Regions from separate parts of the Oceanotoga sp. genome, predicted to be linked through region 1. Evidence: riboswitches for the same ligand, from Rfam matches in the RefSeq annotation. Region 1 holds a riboswitch; the other holds the start of a gene.
The links. A riboswitch is a leader RNA that binds a small molecule or an ion and turns the genes downstream of it on or off. The one in region 1 is predicted to bind thiamine pyrophosphate.

Region 1 (10,154 bases):
TTAATCTTGAAAACTTTAGAGATAGAAGTGTTTTGAGCCTTTCTGGAGGAGAATTTCAAAGAGTATTAGTTGCAAGAGCTTTATGTCAAGAACCAGAAGTGCTTTTATTAGATGAACCTACATCAGCTCTTGATATGAACTATGCTGTCGATATTTTAAGTACAGTTAGAGACTTAGTTGAAATAAAAAATTTAACAGCTGTTGCTGTTTTGCATGATTTAAATCTTGCTTCCATATTTTGTTCTGAACTAATTTTAATGAAAGAAGGAAAAATAGAACATTGTGGAAAACCAAAAGAGTTAATGAATGAAAAAATTCTTAAAGATATATACGGTTTCGATTCTAAAGTCATTTATGAAGATGATGAAACCCCTTATATAATTCCTGTATGCAATGGTAGAAGAGGTGTTGTGAATGTTTGAAAGTAGATATAGATCACATCATGATTCAGGTAGAGCTTTAAAAGATATACTTGAACCATATATTGAAAGTAAAAGGCTTACAAAAAAAGATTTTGAAGAGGTTATGGATAGTTATCCAAAAAATGATAAAAGGGTTTTATATGTTCATACTCCTTATTGTGACAAACTTTGTACATTTTGTAATTTAAATAGAAAATTATTACAAAATGGTATGGAACAATATACAAATTATATTGTTTCTGAATTTGAAAGGATAGGTAAAACAGAATATATAAAATCGAAACCATTTGATGCTTTATATTTCGGTGGAGGAACTCCAACGACATATTCTGAAAGTGAAATGGATAAACTTTTAAATTCTTTAACCAAAAATTTAAAATATTCAGAAGATTATGAATTTACATTTGAAACGACTTTGCATAATTTAACAGATGAAAAATTAAAAATTATGCAAAATTATGGAGTTAATAGACTGAGTATAGGTATTCAAACTTTTTCAGATAGAGGTAGGAAATTGTTGAATAGAACTTATGATCAAAAAGAAATTTTGAAAAGATTGAATCATTTAAGAGATATTTTTGATGGACATATGTGTATAGATATCATATATGCTTATCCCGATCAAACGGAAGAAGAAGTGATAAATGATGCTAAATTAACTTGTGAAGTTATGGCTGATAGTGCGAGTTTCTATAGTCTTATGATACAACCAGGTTCAGCTCTTGCAAGTATGATTGAAAATGGGAAATTTAAATTTGAAAGAACAAATGAATGGGAAATCAATTTACATAATAAATTTCTTGAGAACATAAATAATAATTATGAAATTCTTGAACTTTCTAAAATAAGAAGAAAAAATAGGGATAAGTATAGATATATAACTCTCAGATATGATAATGCCGATACATTTCCCGTTGGAATAGGTGCTGGTGGAAATGTGGCTAATATGGGTGTTTTTAATATGAGTCCAGAGATGCAATTTTATTCATATACAGATGAAATTAGTAAAAAATATAATAAAATATTAGGTCATATGCAATATGCAAAATATGATTTAAAATATTTTGAAAATGAAATTTCAGAATATTCTATGGATTTACTTGAAAAAAGATTAAAAGAATATGTTAAAAATGATTATGCTTTTGAAGATGAAAACAAATATGTCCTTACAAATGAAGGACTTTTTTGGGGCAATAATATAGCTGTTGATTTATTGGGTTTAATAATAAAGAATGAGTTTGAATTTAATAAATAAATTTTGGAGGTGTAGTTTTGAAAAAGGTATTTTCTACTTTATTTATAATGGTTTTAATGGTAAGTGCATTTTCTTTAAGTATAAAAGATGGTAAAATTTTCGATGAAAATGATTGGTCAGTAGAACTTAAAGAGTATAATAGTATAGTTTTAATAGATCCATCTACAACTGAAGTTGCTTTTTTATTAGGTGCTGAAGATAAAGTTAAAGCGATAGGTCATACATCGAGATCTCCTATATGGCCTTATGATAAAACTGTTAATATGGAAACAGTTGGAACTATAACTAAACCATCACTTGAAAAAGTTCTTTATTATAAACCCGATCTAGTAATACTAAATGGTATGATTACAGAGTTTGGAGAAACACTTAGAGGACATGATATAAATGTTTTAACTATGAGTGCAGATGGTATAGAAGATATTTTAGATAATTTGGAAATATCTGGAATAATCTTTGGAAAAGAAAGAGAAGCAATAGAAATGGCACAGACTAAAAAAGCTTTATTGAAAAAAATAAAAAAAGATATAAAGAAAAAACCTTTAAATATGAAAGGGGCATTCTTATACAGTACAAATCCTATAATGGGATTTAATGCAGATTCTCTTCCTGGCCAGATACTTGAAATCATGGGAGTTGAAAATATTACTAATGGAATAACAGCGGCAAGACCTATTTTGAGTCCAGAATATATATTGAAAGAAAACCCAGACTTTTTAATAGGTGCTATGAGTATAAAAAAACCAGAAGATATATTGAATGCAAGTCCTATGATAAATAAAACTAATGCTGGAAAAAATAAAAATATACTTTTAGTAGATTCTTCAAAGATATTAAGACCATCACCAAGAATTATAGAAGAAATTGAATCATTATATGAAGAATTATCCAATATAAATAATTAATTGTAATCTATTGTTTTTTTAAATTTTATTGACAAAAGGTAATTTTTATGATATAATTGAATTGTATTAAAAATAAATCCCAGCTTTGCTGGGATTTTTTATTTATTATTTTTTAAAAAGTTATAATCTGTATTATCTATTTTTAAAGGGGTTATTGTGATATAGTCTTTTTGAATATAATAATTATCTGTATTTGAATCATTTTTTTCTTCTATTAAATCACCATATATTATATATTCATCCTTATTTTTTTGTCTTATCCTGTTTGAATAACGTCTTCTACCGAGCTTTACGTATTTTTCTCCTTTTATTTGATAATCAGGTTTATTTGGCGAATTTATGTTTAGTATAGTACCTTTTGGTATATGTTTTTTATTTAAGATTTTTATTAAGACATTTATTATAGAATTATAATATTTTGTATTTCCATATTCTAAAGATAGAGCAATAGCTGGATAACCACTAAAAGCAGCTTCAAAAGCTGCACCAACAGTTCCTGAATATCTTATATCATCACCTATATTTGGTTCATCATTTATTCCAGATAATACTATATCAAATTTAATATTTTTGTATACATGATCGAGTCCCATTATTACAGAATCTGCGGGAGTTCCAGTAACATAATAAGAATCTTTTTCTCCACAATTCAATGAAAATTTTTTAATTTTTATTGAATCAGAAAAAGTTAAAGCACCACTCATGCCAGTATTTTCCTTTTCTGGAGCACAAATATATATATCATGATATTTTGATATTTTTTCAGCTAAAATCTTAATTCCTTCACTTTTTATTCCATCATCATTTGTCAATAGTATATTCATATTATTATTCTCCATTTTCATAATAATGATCAAATATTTGATTTTCAAAGTTTAAAGATTTTGCAAAGTAAACATTCATATTTTCTATATCATTGAAGTCATTTATAATATTTTCAAAGGTTATTATTACATTTTTGTATTCAATACTTAAAAGATCTTCACACCATTTTTTATATATAGATGAATTATTTTTTGATAGTTGATTTATATTTTTTTTAGCTAAAGAATAATAAGAATAATAGCATGAAAAAGCTGAAATTATACCTTCTTGAAATCCTTTTTTGGAAGAGTTTTCCAAATGATATAGATATTTCTTCATTATATTTGAATTATTATAATTTTTGATATCTTCAAAATTTATATTTAACTCTTTTATTATATTATAATAACTTTGAAATTCGCTGTTCACAGCGTTGTTTATTAAATTATTTAAGATGATCAATTCTTTTTCATTTCTTGCTTTTGATGCGATGATATTTAAATTTTTAATGGCTTTGAAAATATAATCATAATCATCTTTAATATATTTTATAAATTTATTTTTTGGAAGAATACCTTGAAAGATCTCTATTATAAAAGGATTATTATTTATTTTTTCTATTATTAATTTATTTTTTGATTTTAAAAATTCTATATTAGTCATTTTTTAACACCTTTTATTATTACATAATCTCCATGAGTATACCCTGATTTTGGTTCTTCTTCTATTATGTTTGAGTATTTTGGATGCATTGTAAGTGTTTGAATATATTCAATATTTTTTATTCCATATTCTTTCATTAAATCAGAAACTTCTTCTACAGTTGCCCATTTAACATCTTTTAAAAACTCTAAAGGATAAGGATATTCAGGAGATATTTTTTTATCAAATTCTCCTTTTAAATAAGATAAATCATATAATAAAGGAAAAGAGGATTCTTTTGGTAATATTGAAACTATAATTTCTCCATTTTTTTTACATACTCTTACAGCCTCTTGTATAGATTTTCTTTTATCATTTACAGATGCCATTATAGTGCCGAGATAAACATTTTCCCAACTTTCATCATCATAAGGTAACTCCTCTGCATATCCTATTTTAACATCTAATCCTTTACTTTTAGCGAGTTTTGCCATATCTTCTGAAGGTTCTATACCCTCTTTAATTCCAAGTTCTTTTGCAAAAAGACCATCTCCAATACCCACAGCAAGAGTTTTTTCGGGATTTTTTAAAGCCTTTTTTTGTGCTTTTAATTCATTTTCGAATAATATTTTATTTGATTTGAACCATTTATCATAATCATTTGCATGATATTTAAAATGTTGAATTTTTGCTGGTTTTATATTATGATTCAGTGGACCATGTCCATGTCCAATATTTTTAGGGGCATATTTTATAGCTTTTGTTATGAAATCTTTAGCTATAGTTAAGGCATCTTTTAATGTATAATTTTGGGCTATTAATGAAGTTATTGCTGCCGATATTGTACAGCCAGTTCCATGAGTGTTTTTTGAATTGATTCTTTTTTCTGAGTATTCATAAAAATTAAATCCATCATATAATATATCTGTTGCAATTTCACCTTTAAAATGTCCCCCCTTTAAAAGAATATTTTTAGCTCCTTTTTCATATATTTTAATACAGGCATTTTTCATATCTTCTATATTTTTAATAGCCATTTCACTTATTATTTCAGCTTCTGGTATATTAGGTGTTATCAGATATGATATTGGAATTAATTCTTCTATTAAAAATTTTTCATTGTTTTTTTTCAATAGAAATTCTCCACCTTTTGCAACCATTACGGGATCTAATATTATTTTATCAAATTTATATTCTTTTAATTTTTTTGCAATAGTTTTTATAGTTTTTTCTGTTGAAACCATACCTATTTTTAATGCATCGGGTCTTATATCTTCAAAAACCATATCTATTTGATCTGAAATTATTTGAGGATCTATGTCTTGAATTGATTTTACCTGTTGTGTATTTTCAGCTGTTATTGCTGTTATTACAGACATTCCATATACTTCAAAAGTATGAAAAGTTTTTAAATCTGCTTGAACACCTGCTCCGCCACTGCAATCTGTGCCAGCAATTGTTAATGCTTTTGCTTTATAATTCATATATGTTCCTCCTCTATTATTTTTAAAAATTCTTTAGTTGTCTTTTCTATATCTTTAGAACATAGCAAGGCAGATATTATACAAACTCCATCTATATTAGTTTTTAAAACTTTTTTTATATTTTTTAAATTAATTCCACCTATTGCAGCAACAGGTATTTTTATTTTTTTCATTAGATCTTTTAAAGATTCTATTCCCATATAATTGGCATCTTTTTTAGTCTGAGTGGAAAAAATTGCTCCAGCTCCTATATAATCGGCACCTTTTTTTTCAGCTATTAAAGCTTGTTCAATATTTGAAGCAGATACACCAATTATCATATTTGAGGCGTATTTCTTTACTATTTCTATAGGCATATCATCTTGACCTATATGAATTCCATCTGCTTGTATTGCAAGAGCAATATCTAATCTATCATTTATTATCAATGGAACATTATGATGATTACAAATTTTTTTTAGATCTTTTGCAACTTCTATCATTTGTTTTGTATCGGTATTTTTTGCTCTGTATTGTACACAAGTTGCACCACTTTTTACAGCTTTTAAAACACTTTCTCTCTCATCCATATAATTAATGTCAGTTATCATATAAAGTTTTAATATGTCTTTATTAAATTTCATTTATTTCAACTCTTTTCATTTTTGAAATAGTTTCTTTATTTAATTTCATTAAATTATCTAAAAGTTTTATTTTAAAAGATCCAGGAAATTTTTTTTCCCTTTCAGAAATTTCAGCTGCTATATTAAAAAATTCAACAGCAGAAATAGCTGCTTCAAAAGGATCTGTTATAGAAATAAAAGCACCTATTAAAGCACCTAAAGAACATCCAGCTCCTGTAATCTTTTGTAGCATTTCTGATCCATTAAAAATTTTTGCAATTCTATTTCCATCACTAATATAATCAATTTTTCCAGTTGTAACTACTGTACAATCAAATTTTTTAGCTGTTTCTATAGTAATTTTAGATGTAAAAGATTCTTCAGAAATAGTTGCATCTACCCCACGAGTTTTTCCTATTATTCCATTTATTGCAGCTATTTCTCCTGAGTTTCCTTTTATTATTTTTGTATTAGCTTTATTTATTAATTCTATACTTAAATTAGTTCTCAATTTACTGGCACCAGCACCGACAGGATCTATTATTACTGGAATTTTAGTTTTTTTTGAAATATTTGCTTGAAATCTCATTTGATCTGAAGTTGTTTTATCTAAAGTTCCAATGTTTAAAAGGAGTGCAGAAGCTATATTTTGCATTTCTTCTGCTTCTTCTTCACAATAGGACATTATTGGAGAGGCTCCACTACTTAAAAGAACATTGGCTGTAAAATTTGTAACCACATTGTTTGTAAAACATTGTATTACAGGATTTTTTTCACGCATTTTAATAAGATTTTCTTCTACAAATTGCATATAATTTTCCCCCTTAATATAAAAAATACTCCGCATCATGCGGAGTACTTTTTGATTTTATATAAATATTATTTTTTATATATTGTCCATCCCTCCGCCAGTATTACCTGGATCAGGTTCACGGGTTCCAGATTTGCTATATCTGTCTCAGCTCCAGCAATAGGAGCACTCCCTGGAATTTCTTTTTTATTTACTTTTAATATAATTATAAATCAAACATGTTAATTTATTACTTCATTATATTTATTTGATCATTAATTAAAATTCTAAACTTAAACCAATTCCAATTCTCATACCACCTAAATCTAATTCTTTTTTCGTACCTTCATATTTTTTATAATTATCATCTGAAATTGTTTTTATTTCAGTCAAAGGAAGTTTAGCTATTCTGTAATTACCATTAAGATTTATATTAAATCCATTTTTTATTTCATAATTAAATCCAGCACCCAGTACATATCCCATACCGGTATATTTTTCACCTGGTGTAAAAGATATAGAACCAATAGATCCTTTTGAAGTAGTTTCATTCATATAGTAAATTAAACCTGCTTTTGCATCAAAAGAAAATGGAGTTGCTGGTATATTTACCTTTAATTTTAAAGCACCATATGGTCCAAATGTATTTTGAGAAATTGAGAAACTGCCATCTGAGTTTTTATAAGAACTGTTGAACCAATCAATTCCTCCTTCTATACCTAAGTTATGATTTAAATACAAGGCCATTCCAGCATATGCACCATACCCTTTTGAAATTTGTTCTTTAATGTCTTCATCAACAGATGATTTTTCATTGTCGATATAATAGTCGAAGTTATGAGTGTTATAAGTTCCACCTCCAACTATATCGAATGCAAAAGATAAACTGAAAATACTTAAAGATAATAATAAAATTAATACTCTTTTCATAATAAAGTCCCTCCTTTTGATTATAATTAAATCTTACAATAATAAAATTAATAAAAGTTTAAAGAATATATATAGATCTTTTGCAAAATATTATGTTTATAAAATATTAAGATTTATATAAATATAATGAAAATGTTTCTATTTTTTAATAAATTAAAAAGAATTATCAAGATTATATATTATAATTAGTTCGTATATGATATCTTTTTGGGAGGATTTCTATGAATCATAAATTTTTAGATTTAATTTTTGGAGGGGAAGAAAACTCCTTAGAACAAAAGATCTTTTATGTTTCCTGTCTCACTGGAACTTTGGCTTGTTTACAAGGTTCTTTTATGAATTTTCTAAGATTTAATACTGAATTTGGATTTATATTATTTTTTATAGGCATATGTTATTTGATATTTTATTTGTTTACAAAATTTGTTGATTATACGAAAAATATACATTTTTTAGTATATATAATTACTATTATTAATTTTTATCCCATAATTTGGATATTAGATGGTGGTATATTGGGAACCGTACCATATCATTTTCCAGTATTTATAGTATATTTGTTTTTAAGTTTAGATGGAAATAGAAAAAAAGTAGCTTTTTTATCTTTTTTTATTATGATAACTTTTTTAATATTTTTACAATACTTTAATCCGAGTATGTTTCATAGAGAACAAAGTATACATGAAAAAATTTTATCTGTATACAGTCAAATATTAACAATATTTTTATCTTTATATTTTTTGATGTATATATATTTTCAAGAATTGAAAAGTAAAAAAGAAAGTTTAGAAAAATTGGCTAAAAATGATCCTTTAACTGGAATTTTTAATAGGAATCATTTTTTTGAAAAGGTTGAATTTTGTTTAAAGAATACTTTTGATAAGAATATGTATTTAATGATGTTTGATATAGATGATTTTAAAAATTTAAATGATAAATATGGCCATTTAGAAGGAGATAAAGTAATTTTAAAAGTTGTAGAAATAATAAAAAATAATATAAGTGAAGATGATTTTATAGGAAGATATGGTGGAGATGAATTTGTTGTTTTTTTTAACAATAAAAATGATGATTATATAAGAGAATTTTGTTTTAAAATAAAGAATTCGATTCAAAGTATAAATTTTTTTGAAAGCATTTCTATGAGTGGTGGAATATCAAAATACGATAAAAACTTTGATATGGATACTTTTATAAAAATAGCCGATGATAAAATGTATGAAGTGAAAAGATCAGGTAAAGGTAAAGTCTGTTTTTAATATTAAATTCTTATTCTTTTTTTATTTTATATATTAATTTTAAGATGACATTGTATAATATACGTATAAAAAAGTATAAGGAGCTGAATTTTATGAAAAAAATTGCAGTTTTATTGATTTCTATCATATCCATTTTATCATTTTCATTTGATGTTAAATTTAATTTAAATCCAAAATTAGATTTTGATAAACTTTCAACTGAAATGAGATTTGATTTAAGTCATGAATATGAATATTTTAAATTTTTGGCCGATATGTCTTTAAATAGTGATGAAAAATATGGAACTGGACAAGGCGGAGGACTTGATAAATACTATTATTATATGAATAATGGTGGAGTATCAATGAAATATGAAAATATAGAGTTTGATGCTGGAATTTTTGAACATTATGATGAAGTTCATTCACCATATTCACTTTTTATATCTTCTCTGGGAAATAATTCAATGATTTTAAACTTTAGATTTGAAGATGATAATTTCTTTTATGGATCGAGATGGATTAGGTTAAATAAAAATTCTGCCCTTTCTTATCCAGATAGAGGTGCCAATTATAAAGTTTATGGATTAAAATTTGGAAATATAAGATTTGCATATCAAGATTCTATAGTATATACTGGCAGATATTTTGATGCGGAGTATTTTTTGAATCCAATACCAAATTTTTTTGTTCAGTATATAAATGTAAGTTCAGGTAATCCTTGGCAGCAAAATGGAAATGATAATTCTATAATGGGATTTTTAATAGACATAGAAGAAGATTATTATTATGCATATGCTCAAATATTGGTTGATGATATAAATATGAATAGATTCTTAAAACCAGAAGGATATCAAAATCCAGATAAAATAGCATGGTCATTGGGTGGAAATTTCGATACGAATTTTGGTAATATAGGTCTTTATCATGCTGGAGCAACTAAGTATACATTTGAGCCTTATGGTAATTCTACTCAAAATACTATGTATGGATATACTTATTATCCTGATGTTGAGTATGAGGTTAAAACTATTAATAAAACTATTTTAAATGAAGATAATTATATTGGGTATTACAATGGT
Region 2 (10,154 bases), on a different contig from region 1:
TTATAATTATATAATGATAGGATTTTTTTATAATTTATCTTTTTGAAGAGGTGGTTAATAATGAGTTTAAATTTTGATGTTATTAAGGTTGATATTCCTGAAAATGCTAATATTATTGTAGGACAATCACATTTTATCAAAACAGTAGAAGATATCTATGAAACTCTTGTTACAACTAATCCAGCTATTAAATTTGGTTTGGCTTTTAATGAAGCTTCTGGGCCATGTTTGATACGTTACGATGGAAATGATGATGATTTAATAAAAAATGCTGTAAAGAATGCAAAAAAAATTGCTGCTGGTCATATTTTTGTTTTAGTTATTAAAAATGGCTTTCCTATAAGTGTTATGAATTCTATTCAAAATGTTCAAGAAGTAGTTAATATTTTTGCAGCTACTGCTAATCCATTAGAATTAGTTATAGCTGAAACTGATCAAGGAAGAGGTATAATGGGTGTTATTGATGGATTTACTCCTAAAGGTATTGAAGAAGAAGAAGATATTCAAAAAAGATATGATTTTTTAAGAAAAGTCACTAATTATAAGAGGTGATGTTATGAATATTTTTGAATGTGAAAAATTTTTAAATTCTATACTTGAACCTTGGAACTTCAACGACTTTTGCCATAATGGCATTCAAATAGAAGGAAAAGAAGAGGTAAAAAAAATTGCTTGTGGAGTATCATTTAATGAAGATTTTATAGATAAAGCTATAGATTATAATGCAGATATGCTTTTAGTTCATCACGGTATTTTTGGAAAAAATTTTTTTAATTTATCTGGATTTATGAAGAAAAGGGTTGAAAAAGTAATAAAAAATGATTTAACTCTTATAGGTTATCATTTACCTTTAGATGCTCATTCTGGATATGGTAATAATATTTCAATTTTAAATTCTTTGAAATTGAAAAATGCTAAAAGATTTGAAGTTGGTTTTTTAGGTGAATATGATTCTAAAATGGATTTTGAAGAATTTTTGAATAAAGTCGAAATTTTATTCGAAGGACAAAAATTGCTTGTTTATAAAAATAATCCTCATGTAAAAAACGTAGCAATTGTATCAGGTGAAGGTAGCGATTTTTTAAATAAACTTGATGATGATATTGATACTTTTATAACTGGTGATGTTAAAGAATATACAAGAAATATTGCTAAAGAAAGATGTATAAACTTTATAAATGCTGGACACTATGCTACTGAAACTTTTGGAGTTAAAAATCTTTCAAAACTTTTATCTGATAAGTTTGATGTGGAATTTAAATTTTTAGATATTTATAATGAAATTTGATCATATTCTATAAAAATTATATAAACACATGATTACTCTATATTTTTTGTATTAGTAATCATGTGTTTTAATTTTATTTTAAAAATTCTATTATTTTTTGAGCAACTATTTCTTTTTCTGTGTCATTTACTACTATATGATTACTTTTTTCAAGTATTAAATATTCACTTTTTATATTTTTATCTATTATTTCTTTTACTTCGAAAGGTACTGCTTCATCTTTTTTAGAGATTATTGTTAATGTTTTTGATTTTATATTTTTTAAATTTTTTATTCCTATTTTTTGCACTTTTTTTAGATCTGATACTTTGGATATTATATTAAAATTCCAATATTCTTCGGCAAGTTTTTTCAGATCTTTGTCTTCAAATGTTGGAGGATTTTTTCTTTCTTTTTCTTTTATAAAATATTTCAATATAGGTGTCCATTTTAATCTTTTATCTTTTGCAATAAATGCTGGTGCACATAAAAATATTTTTTTAGGTTGAAATTTAGAAGCTAGTATTGCAGTTATAACTCCTCCCATTGATAATCCGCCTATATATACATTGTCATATTGTGACTTTAAATTCAAATATGATTCATAAGAGTATCTTATCCAATCTTTCCAATTTGAATTAATAAAATCTTCCTTATTTGTTCCATGCCCAGGAAGTCTTGGAATAAAAACATTATATCCTTCTTCATTTAATCTTTCACCAAGATAATACATATCATTTGGAATTCCATTGTATCCATGAATTAAAAGTACAACTTCGTTATATTTTTCTCCTTTTAAAAATTTCTGCTTTGCTTTTGGATTGACATTAGTTTGAATTTTCTTATAATTCATTTTTTACCTCCATTTATTTTTTAACTTTTAATTTATGATATAATAATTATTGAAAGGTTTCAAGGGGGGATTTTCATTGAAAATAGGTAAATTTGCAAAACAATTTGATTTAACTATAGATACAGTTCGGTACTATATAGAAATAGGTTTATTGACGCCTGAGAAAATTCATAATCAATATACTTTTGATGATAGATGCGAAAAAGATCTTGAAGAAATTTTAGAACTTAAGTCTATGCGTTTTACAGTTTCTCAAATTCAAAAAATTTTTTCTATTAAAAGGTTTACTAATCTTACAAATCAAGATGGATTGGATTATTATGTTAGTTTTTTTGATAATAAGAAACATGAACTTTTGAACGAAAAAGACCTTATTACTAAAGCTATAAAAGATATTAACGAAAAAATAATTTCTATAAGAAAAAATTTTAATGATAATTATACTAAAATTGGTGTACCTCTTTTTTTTATAAACTTTTTATATTGCCCTGAATGCGATTCAAAGCTTAATTTATCTAAAGGTTCTATAGAAGACAATCAAGTTTTTAAGGGCGAGCTTTCTTGCAAATGTGGATATAAAGCTAATATTGATAATGGTATTATTATAACTGATTCTGCCGATTATAATAAACCTGAAATAGAAGAAGTTGAAAAACCTGGAGAAAATTATGTTAAAAAATCTAATCAATCTTTCGTTAATCTTGTATATAAAGGTATGGATTGGATATATAAGAGATTTAATAAATTTGATCTATCTAATAAATTTATTCTTGAATTAGGGACTGGTTCTGGATTTTTTTTAAAAAAAATAATAGGTAATATTCCTGAATCTTCATTTTATATCGCATGTGATGATAAATATGAAGTAATTAAATCATCTAAAAACTATATGGAGTCTATGGGAAAAACAGGTAACATAATTTTTGTTTCTTCAAAATTTTCTAAAATCCCTATAAAAAAAGGAATTATTGACATCATATTAGATGTTTACGGATCTTCAAGTAGAAATTTAAAGAATGATGTTTCTCCAATACAAGGAACTAAAAATTTCTTAAAAATTAATGGTTATTGGCTCGGTAGTTATCTTTATTTTAAAGAATCTTCAAAAACATTAAAAAAACTTGATTCTAAAATCAAAGATAAATTTTTATTGGAGAATATTAAAGCTTCTTTTAATATTAATAATTTGAAAGAAATTGAGTCTTATTATCTTGGAAATTCTAAAAAAACAGGTTATACCGAACCTTTTATAATAGACGGGGATACTGTTAATCATTGGGCTTTTTATGGAATAAAGTATTGATTTATTAATTAATACATTTAATTAAACTTTTTTTAATTTTATTACTATATCATTGGGATTATGAAAGTTTTGTTTTTGGAGGAGTTTTTATGAATAATAATGATGATTTTAAAAAATTTATAGATAGAATCTTAAAAGATAATCCTGAACTTAAAAATTTTAATCTTGATTTTTTGAAAGATATTAATGAAGATGATGTGAATGAAATACTTGACAAACTAAAAATAGCTTCAGAAAAATTCATTAAGTCTGAACAAAAAGCTACAAAGAAAGCTTATGAAATTATTGATTTTAAAGATGAAGATTTAGTAATAGATTATGACTCTTATTTGAAAACTATTATTTCTTTTCCTTTTGCTTTAGCCGTTGGAGAAGATATTTTAAATAATGAGTCGACTTCTGGTATATATAAAGGATTTTATTTTGGAAATGAAATCTCATTTGAATATGATGATATTTTTGAACTTATAACTATTAAACGTATTGTTGCTATGGATATAGCTACAATCATAAGGAAACATTTTATGAAATTTTTATATTTCAAAAATAAATTAAAAAATTATCTAGAAGATATTGTTTATCAATATTTAAAAGTTTTTGGATTTTCTGAAGATATTGATATTTTTGAATTAAGAGAATTTAATTTTGTTGTTAGACTTAAACCAAAGCATTATGATTCTTTTGAAGATATGTTTGATGATTTAATAGAAGATAAAAGTGAAAAATTTAAACTTATGAAAGCTTATTTAATTACAGAATTTTCAATCGCTATAATAGATTAAAAAATTAGGATGAATTTTTCATCCTAATTTTTTATATATTTTGTTTGAATTTTATTTGATATTAAAAATAACATAAAAATTATTAATACATTTATTGCAGATAATGCAGATGATTCCTTAATTAATCTTGAAGATGAAATTGTAAAATTTACAACACTTACAAGAGGCAAATAATCTCTCAATTGCATTGTATAAGTTATGGTAAATTCTCCATATATTATTGCAAATATTTGCATAAAAGTCGAGATTAAAATTGGGAATAATATTGGTAATTCTATTTTTGTAAATATTTTTAATTTATTTGCACCATCGATAGCTCCAGCTTCAAGTATTTCTTTTTTAAATCCTAATACATGTTGATATAAAAATGAATAAGATATTGGAATAGTTATTAATATAAAGCCTATTACTAATAATATAACATAATTTATGTTGTATAGTATATTCATATACAATAATGATGTAGCTAAAAATGCTGAAGATATTCCAAGTGTTGAAAGTATTATTATATTACTAAATTTCGTATAATTTTTCAAAATTATATAGGCTATTAAAGTACTTGTTATTGCTGAAATAAATGATATTGATAAAGAATTTATTATAGATTTTATAACAGGATATTTATTATTAAATTCTGTTGAAAATATATTTTTTAGTCCTTCAATATCAAATTTCATATTTATAAAATCATATACAGAAGATAATATTCCTGTTATTATTATCGAGTATTCAAATATAAAATAAATTAATGCTCCTATTAAAAGTATTTTATTAACTTTTTTATCATATGTTTTATATTCTATTTCATAATTTTCATTTGTTGTTGTAAAAATATTTAATATTAAAAGTATTATAAATTGTAATATCGCTAAGCTTAACGCCTTAGAAAAATCAAGATTCCCCCTTAAAGCATTAGAAATTGCAACTTCCAGCGTTGAATATCTAAGACCTCCTATACTCATTACAATTGCAAAACTCGTAAAACTATATGTAAACACAAGAAAAAAAGCCCTTAAAATAGATGGAAAAATCATAGGAATTTGTATTTTTAAAAATAATTTTATTTTATTACTTCCTTCAAGTTCAGCATTTTCTATTATATTATTCGGAATAGATCTTATAGAAGAAGATATATATTTTACAAAAATTGGAGAATTATAAAATATATGTGCCATTACCACACCTTTTAAAGTATACATTATATTTATGTTCATACCGAGGCTATTAAGTATTCCATAATTTGAATATATTAAACTAAATGCAATTACCGCTGATATAGGTGGAAAAAAGAATGGTATAAATATTGATGCTTCTAATATTTTTGATAAAATACTCTTTGACTTTGAAACATATATTGCTGGGACTATAGCAACAATAAAAGAAAAAACAGATGATAATAATGCTTGAATAATAGTATTCAAAAGGATTCGTAAATAATACGAATCCTTTATATAATTTAATGAATCGATTTTAAAAAAATCTTTCATGAGTATATATATTGGAATTATCCATATCAATGAATATATTATTATTATGTAGTTTTTTTTCATATTTTTAATACATTATTTCCTCCCATTCTTTTAACCATTTATCAAGATTTTCACTTATTTGTTTTGAATCAATACTTAATATTTTATTTGGTTCTTTTGCATATTTAAATGATTCTGGCATTTCTGTATTTATTACTGGAAACATCCAATTGTTCAATGGAATTTCTTTCTGAAACTCTTCTTCAAGCATAAAGTCTATAAATTTTTCAGCTAAATCTTGATTTTTAGTTTTATTTACTATTCCTGCTGCTTCTATTTGTACATATCCACCTTCTTCTGGAATAAATTCTTTATATTTGACTTGTTTATAATATTCATAAGAATAAGCTCCATCTGTTGCATAAGATAACATCATAGGAGCTTCTCCCGCTTCAAATTTTGCAAAAGATTCACTCCAACCCGGAGTTACTGTTAATATACTATTTTTAAAACTTTTCCAGAATTCTTTCCAATTTTCACCGTATATCGCTACTGTCCATAATAATAATGATTGTGCTGTACTTGACATAGAAGGATTTTGTATAATTATAGATTTATTCATTTTTTTTAAATCTTCAAATGTCTTTAATTCTTGATCTATTTTTTCTGGATCATATATAAATGCAATAGCTCCATAATCAAAAGGAGTTAAATAATACTTTTTATCAAATAAAAGATTTTCATCTTTTATTTTTGATAAATTTTTGGATTTATATGGTACTAATAAATCTTCTTCTAAAGCTTTTACCGCAAGTGATTGATCCAAACCAATAACTAAATCAGCTTTTGGATTTCTTTTTTCAAGTATTAATCTTGATACTATTCCACCTGCATCACCTAATTTTATAACTCTTATATTAGTATTATACTTTTTTTCAAACTTTTGTACAAGATTATCTTCTATCCAACTCATACTTTCATATGTATAAATAGTTAACTCATTTGAAAATGTTATAACACCTAATAAAATGACGGTCATAAATAATAATCCCAATTTTTTCATACTACACCTCCAAAAAAAACTCTTATACCAAGACTGGTATAAGAGTTTTATTTTTAACTTCCTACGCCAGCATTATCTGGATCAGGTTTTAGGGTCGATGTTTTTTACATCCTCTCAGCATTTAAGCTCCCCTGTTTTTTATTTAATTTTTCTTAATATATTTTATCACTTTTAATTTAAATTAAAGTTAATTTTATTTCTCTTTTAAGATTTATTTGTTTATAAAAGAAGATATTTATGTTTTTTATACTTAATCTATTAAAATAAAGGTAAGATATTTAATATAAAAAAATAAAACACATTGAGTTCGTTACAATTATTTTACTTGATATTTTTTCTAAAATTATATATAATATATGTATAGTATCAAAACTGATGTCTGCAGTGGGTGGCTCAGTTTAATTTGGAGGTAAAATAGTGAAAGGTTCAGTAAAATGGTTTGATTCAAAAAAGGGTTATGGTTTCATCACAGCAGAAGATGGAAATGATGTATTTGTTCATTTCTCAGCAATTACTATGGATGGTTACAAGAAATTAGAAGAAAATCAGAATGTAGAATTTGAAATTGTTGAAGGCGAAAAAGGACCACAAGCTTCAAACGTTACACTCGCTGACTAATTTAACCATAATCACCCGTTAGGGTTTCAAAAGATAAAGGGGTCGTTTTTAACGACCCCTTTTTATTTATGAATTTATTATCTTTATTCCTGCACTTGCACCTATTCTTTCTGCACCATTTTTTATCATAGTTAAAGCTCCATCAAAGTCTCTAACTCCTCCTGAGGCTTTTACTTTTAATTCATCACCAACTACAAATTTCATCAATGATACATCTTCTTTTGTTGCCCCATTCGTTCCAAATCCTGTAGAAGTTTTTACAAATTGAGCTCCAGCTAATTTTGATAATAAACATGCAGCTATCTTTTCCTCTTTTGTTAAATAACATGTTTCTATTATAACTTTTACAAGTTTTCCATCAGCAGCTTCTACTACTGATTTTATATCATTTAATACATAATCATAATATTTATTTTTAAGCATCCCAACATTTATAACCATATCAAATTCATCTGCACCATCTTCACGAGCAATTTGAGTTTCATAGGCTTTTACTGTTGTATCATTTGCACCAAGAGGAAATCCTATAACTGTAGCTATTTTCACTTCACTATTTTCAAGTTCTTCTTTAGCTAATGAAACATATGCAGGATTTATGCATACTGAAAAGAAATGATTTTCTTTCGCTTCTTTACATAGTTTTACTACATCTTGTGGAGTTGTTTCAGCTTTTAAGACTGTATGGTCTATATATTTTGCCATGTCTTTAGGTTCAATTGTTATATTTTTTTCTTGCATAATATAATCATTGTTAACTCTTTTTATTTCTTGATCTATCATTTCTTTTAATTCTTTATTTTCCATTTTTATCCTCCTATTTTTAATATATTCTTTTGCAAGTTTTCCAACCTAAAACTATTTTTAAACTTTCATAAAATGGTATATCTATCATAAAATCAAAATAAGTATGATATCTTTCATAAAGGTTTTCTATAACTTGAACTATTTCTTTATAATAATTTTTTCCATCGGTTAATCCAACTCTATAAGTATTTTCTTCATGATAAAACCCATTAGTTTTTAATCCCTTTTTCAATTCATTCGTTTTAGTTTTGAAAAATAAAACATTTATACCATCATATGAATTTATAAGTTTTTGAATTAATTTGTTAGTTTTTTCTTCATCTTTCATATTAAAAGATTTAATTATTTCAGCAGCTATTGTATTCATAGAATAAGGTATTATTTTATTTTGGTCTACATAAGAATATATAGTTTTTGAAAATGAACAATAATCAGGTATTTTAGAATTAGCTTTGTTATTATTGAAATCTTTTATACAGGATACACAAGGAAAATTATCTTTTCTCAATGAGGCTAATGCTGAAATCGATTTTTCTATATCATTAGAATATTGTCCTATATAAAAATTTAATATATTTATAGTTTTTTTAGCTTTTCCTTCGAGGAATGCTTTTGATATATAACTTGATGCTTTTTGTATATCTTTATCATAAAGTGCTGTTGCCATACTTATAAAAGAATAATTTAAATAGTCATTAGCTATTTTTAAAAATTTTGCTGCCATTGAATACTTTTCTTGTACTAAAGATAATGTACATAATAATAAATAAGGATATGGACTTTTTCTGTGATTATCTAAAAAACTCTTAGTATAATTTAATATGTCTTTATCTTTTCTAAATATCTTTAACATTCCTAAATTAAATCTTGATTCAATATCATTTCCAGTTAAAAAAAAGTTTTCAGCCTTATCATAATCATTTCTTAACATATGCATTAAACCAAATTGATTATAATATTGCATTGGAGATTTTGAACTCAATCTATTTTCAAATATCAATGAAAGTTTTTCATCTTCTAATTCTATATCATATAAAACAAAATCAACCCATGTCTTAATATTTTGCACGGGAACATTTATTGATATTTGATCTATATCTGGTTTATATATAGTAGGTTTAGTTTTTTCTTTTTTTGGTTCTATTTTTTTCCCTTGTTTTATGAGATCTTTTTCGAATTCTCTCTTTAATTTCATTATATTTTCAAATTTTTTGTCATCTGTCATCAAGTTCCACCATCCTGGATATATTAAAACTATAATATTTATTTTTACCTATTATTATATGATCTTGTAATTTTATTCCCAGGATTTCTCCAGATTGTTTTACTTTTTCTGTAAGATCATAGTCTTGCATACTTGGCCTTGGATCTCCCGAAGGATGATTATGAACAAGAATTATAGATACAGCATTATGTATAATTGCTTTTTTAAATATATCTCTTGGATGGGCTATAGAAGCATTTGCTGTACCAATACTTACATCTTCATGTATTATAAGATTTAATTTCGAATCTAATATTAAAACTCTTACTATCTCTTTGTCTGAATGTATAAGATCTTCACAATAGTTATAAACATTCAATGGAGATTCCATTTTTTTGCTTTTATATCTCATTTTTTGTATATGATATCTTTTTCCCATTTCTAAAGAGGCTTTTAAATTTATAGCTGAAACTTGACCTACCCCTTTTATTTTTTGAAGTTCTTCTATACTTATATCATATAATTGAATAAAATTTTCATATTTTTCTATAATTTTTTTTGATACTTCAAAAACATTTGCCCCTTTTACACCTCTTCTCAAGATTATAGCAATGAGTTCTTGGTCAGTAAGTCTTTCCGATCCATAACTAAGTAATTTTTCCCTTGGTAATAATTCTGTATTCAATTCCATCCCCCCGCATGAAATCAATAAGATTGTAATATATTTTTGAAATTGGAAACCCCATTATATTGTAATAATCACCATTTATTTTTTCTACTAAAACAGCTCC

Region 2: linked by a shared signal. The riboswitch ahead of PWP28_RS09695 (thiamine ABC transporter substrate binding subunit) and the one ahead of thiM (hydroxyethylthiazole kinase) in region 1 are both predicted to bind thiamine pyrophosphate.

Annotation. Positions count from the first base shown of each region.
Region 1 covers NZ_JASUSU010000010.1:7,913-18,066, reverse strand. Annotated here, with positions in the region: gene PWP28_RS04330 (ABC transporter ATP-binding protein) at 1-422, shown strand, start outside; gene PWP28_RS04325 (radical SAM protein) at 415-1,677, shown strand; gene PWP28_RS04320 (ABC transporter substrate-binding protein) at 1,695-2,582, shown strand; gene surE (5'/3'-nucleotidase SurE) at 2,681-3,406, opposite strand; gene PWP28_RS04310 (hypothetical protein) at 3,411-4,049, opposite strand; gene thiD (bifunctional hydroxymethylpyrimidine kinase/phosphomethylpyrimidine kinase) at 4,046-5,512, opposite strand; gene thiE (thiamine phosphate synthase) at 5,509-6,135, opposite strand; gene thiM (hydroxyethylthiazole kinase) at 6,125-6,925, opposite strand; TPP riboswitch at 6,998-7,108, opposite strand; gene PWP28_RS04290 (outer membrane beta-barrel protein) at 7,184-7,834, opposite strand; gene PWP28_RS04285 (GGDEF domain-containing protein) at 8,056-9,093, shown strand; gene PWP28_RS04280 (hypothetical protein) at 9,186-10,154, shown strand, end outside.
Region 2 covers NZ_JASUSU010000033.1:872-11,025, forward strand. Annotated here, with positions in the region: gene PWP28_RS09665 (adenosine-specific kinase) at 61-552, shown strand; gene PWP28_RS09670 (Nif3-like dinuclear metal center hexameric protein) at 557-1,288, shown strand; gene PWP28_RS09675 (carboxylesterase) at 1,362-2,120, opposite strand; gene PWP28_RS09680 (MerR family transcriptional regulator) at 2,197-3,423, shown strand; gene PWP28_RS09685 (hypothetical protein) at 3,513-4,205, shown strand; gene PWP28_RS09690 (iron ABC transporter permease) at 4,229-5,755, opposite strand; gene PWP28_RS09695 (thiamine ABC transporter substrate binding subunit) at 5,760-6,737, opposite strand; TPP riboswitch at 6,779-6,880, opposite strand; gene PWP28_RS09700 (cold shock domain-containing protein) at 7,155-7,355, shown strand; gene deoC (deoxyribose-phosphate aldolase) at 7,422-8,159, opposite strand; gene PWP28_RS09710 (hypothetical protein) at 8,176-9,384, opposite strand; gene radC (DNA repair protein RadC) at 9,374-10,048, opposite strand; gene PWP28_RS09720 (Maf family protein) at 10,011-10,154, opposite strand, start outside.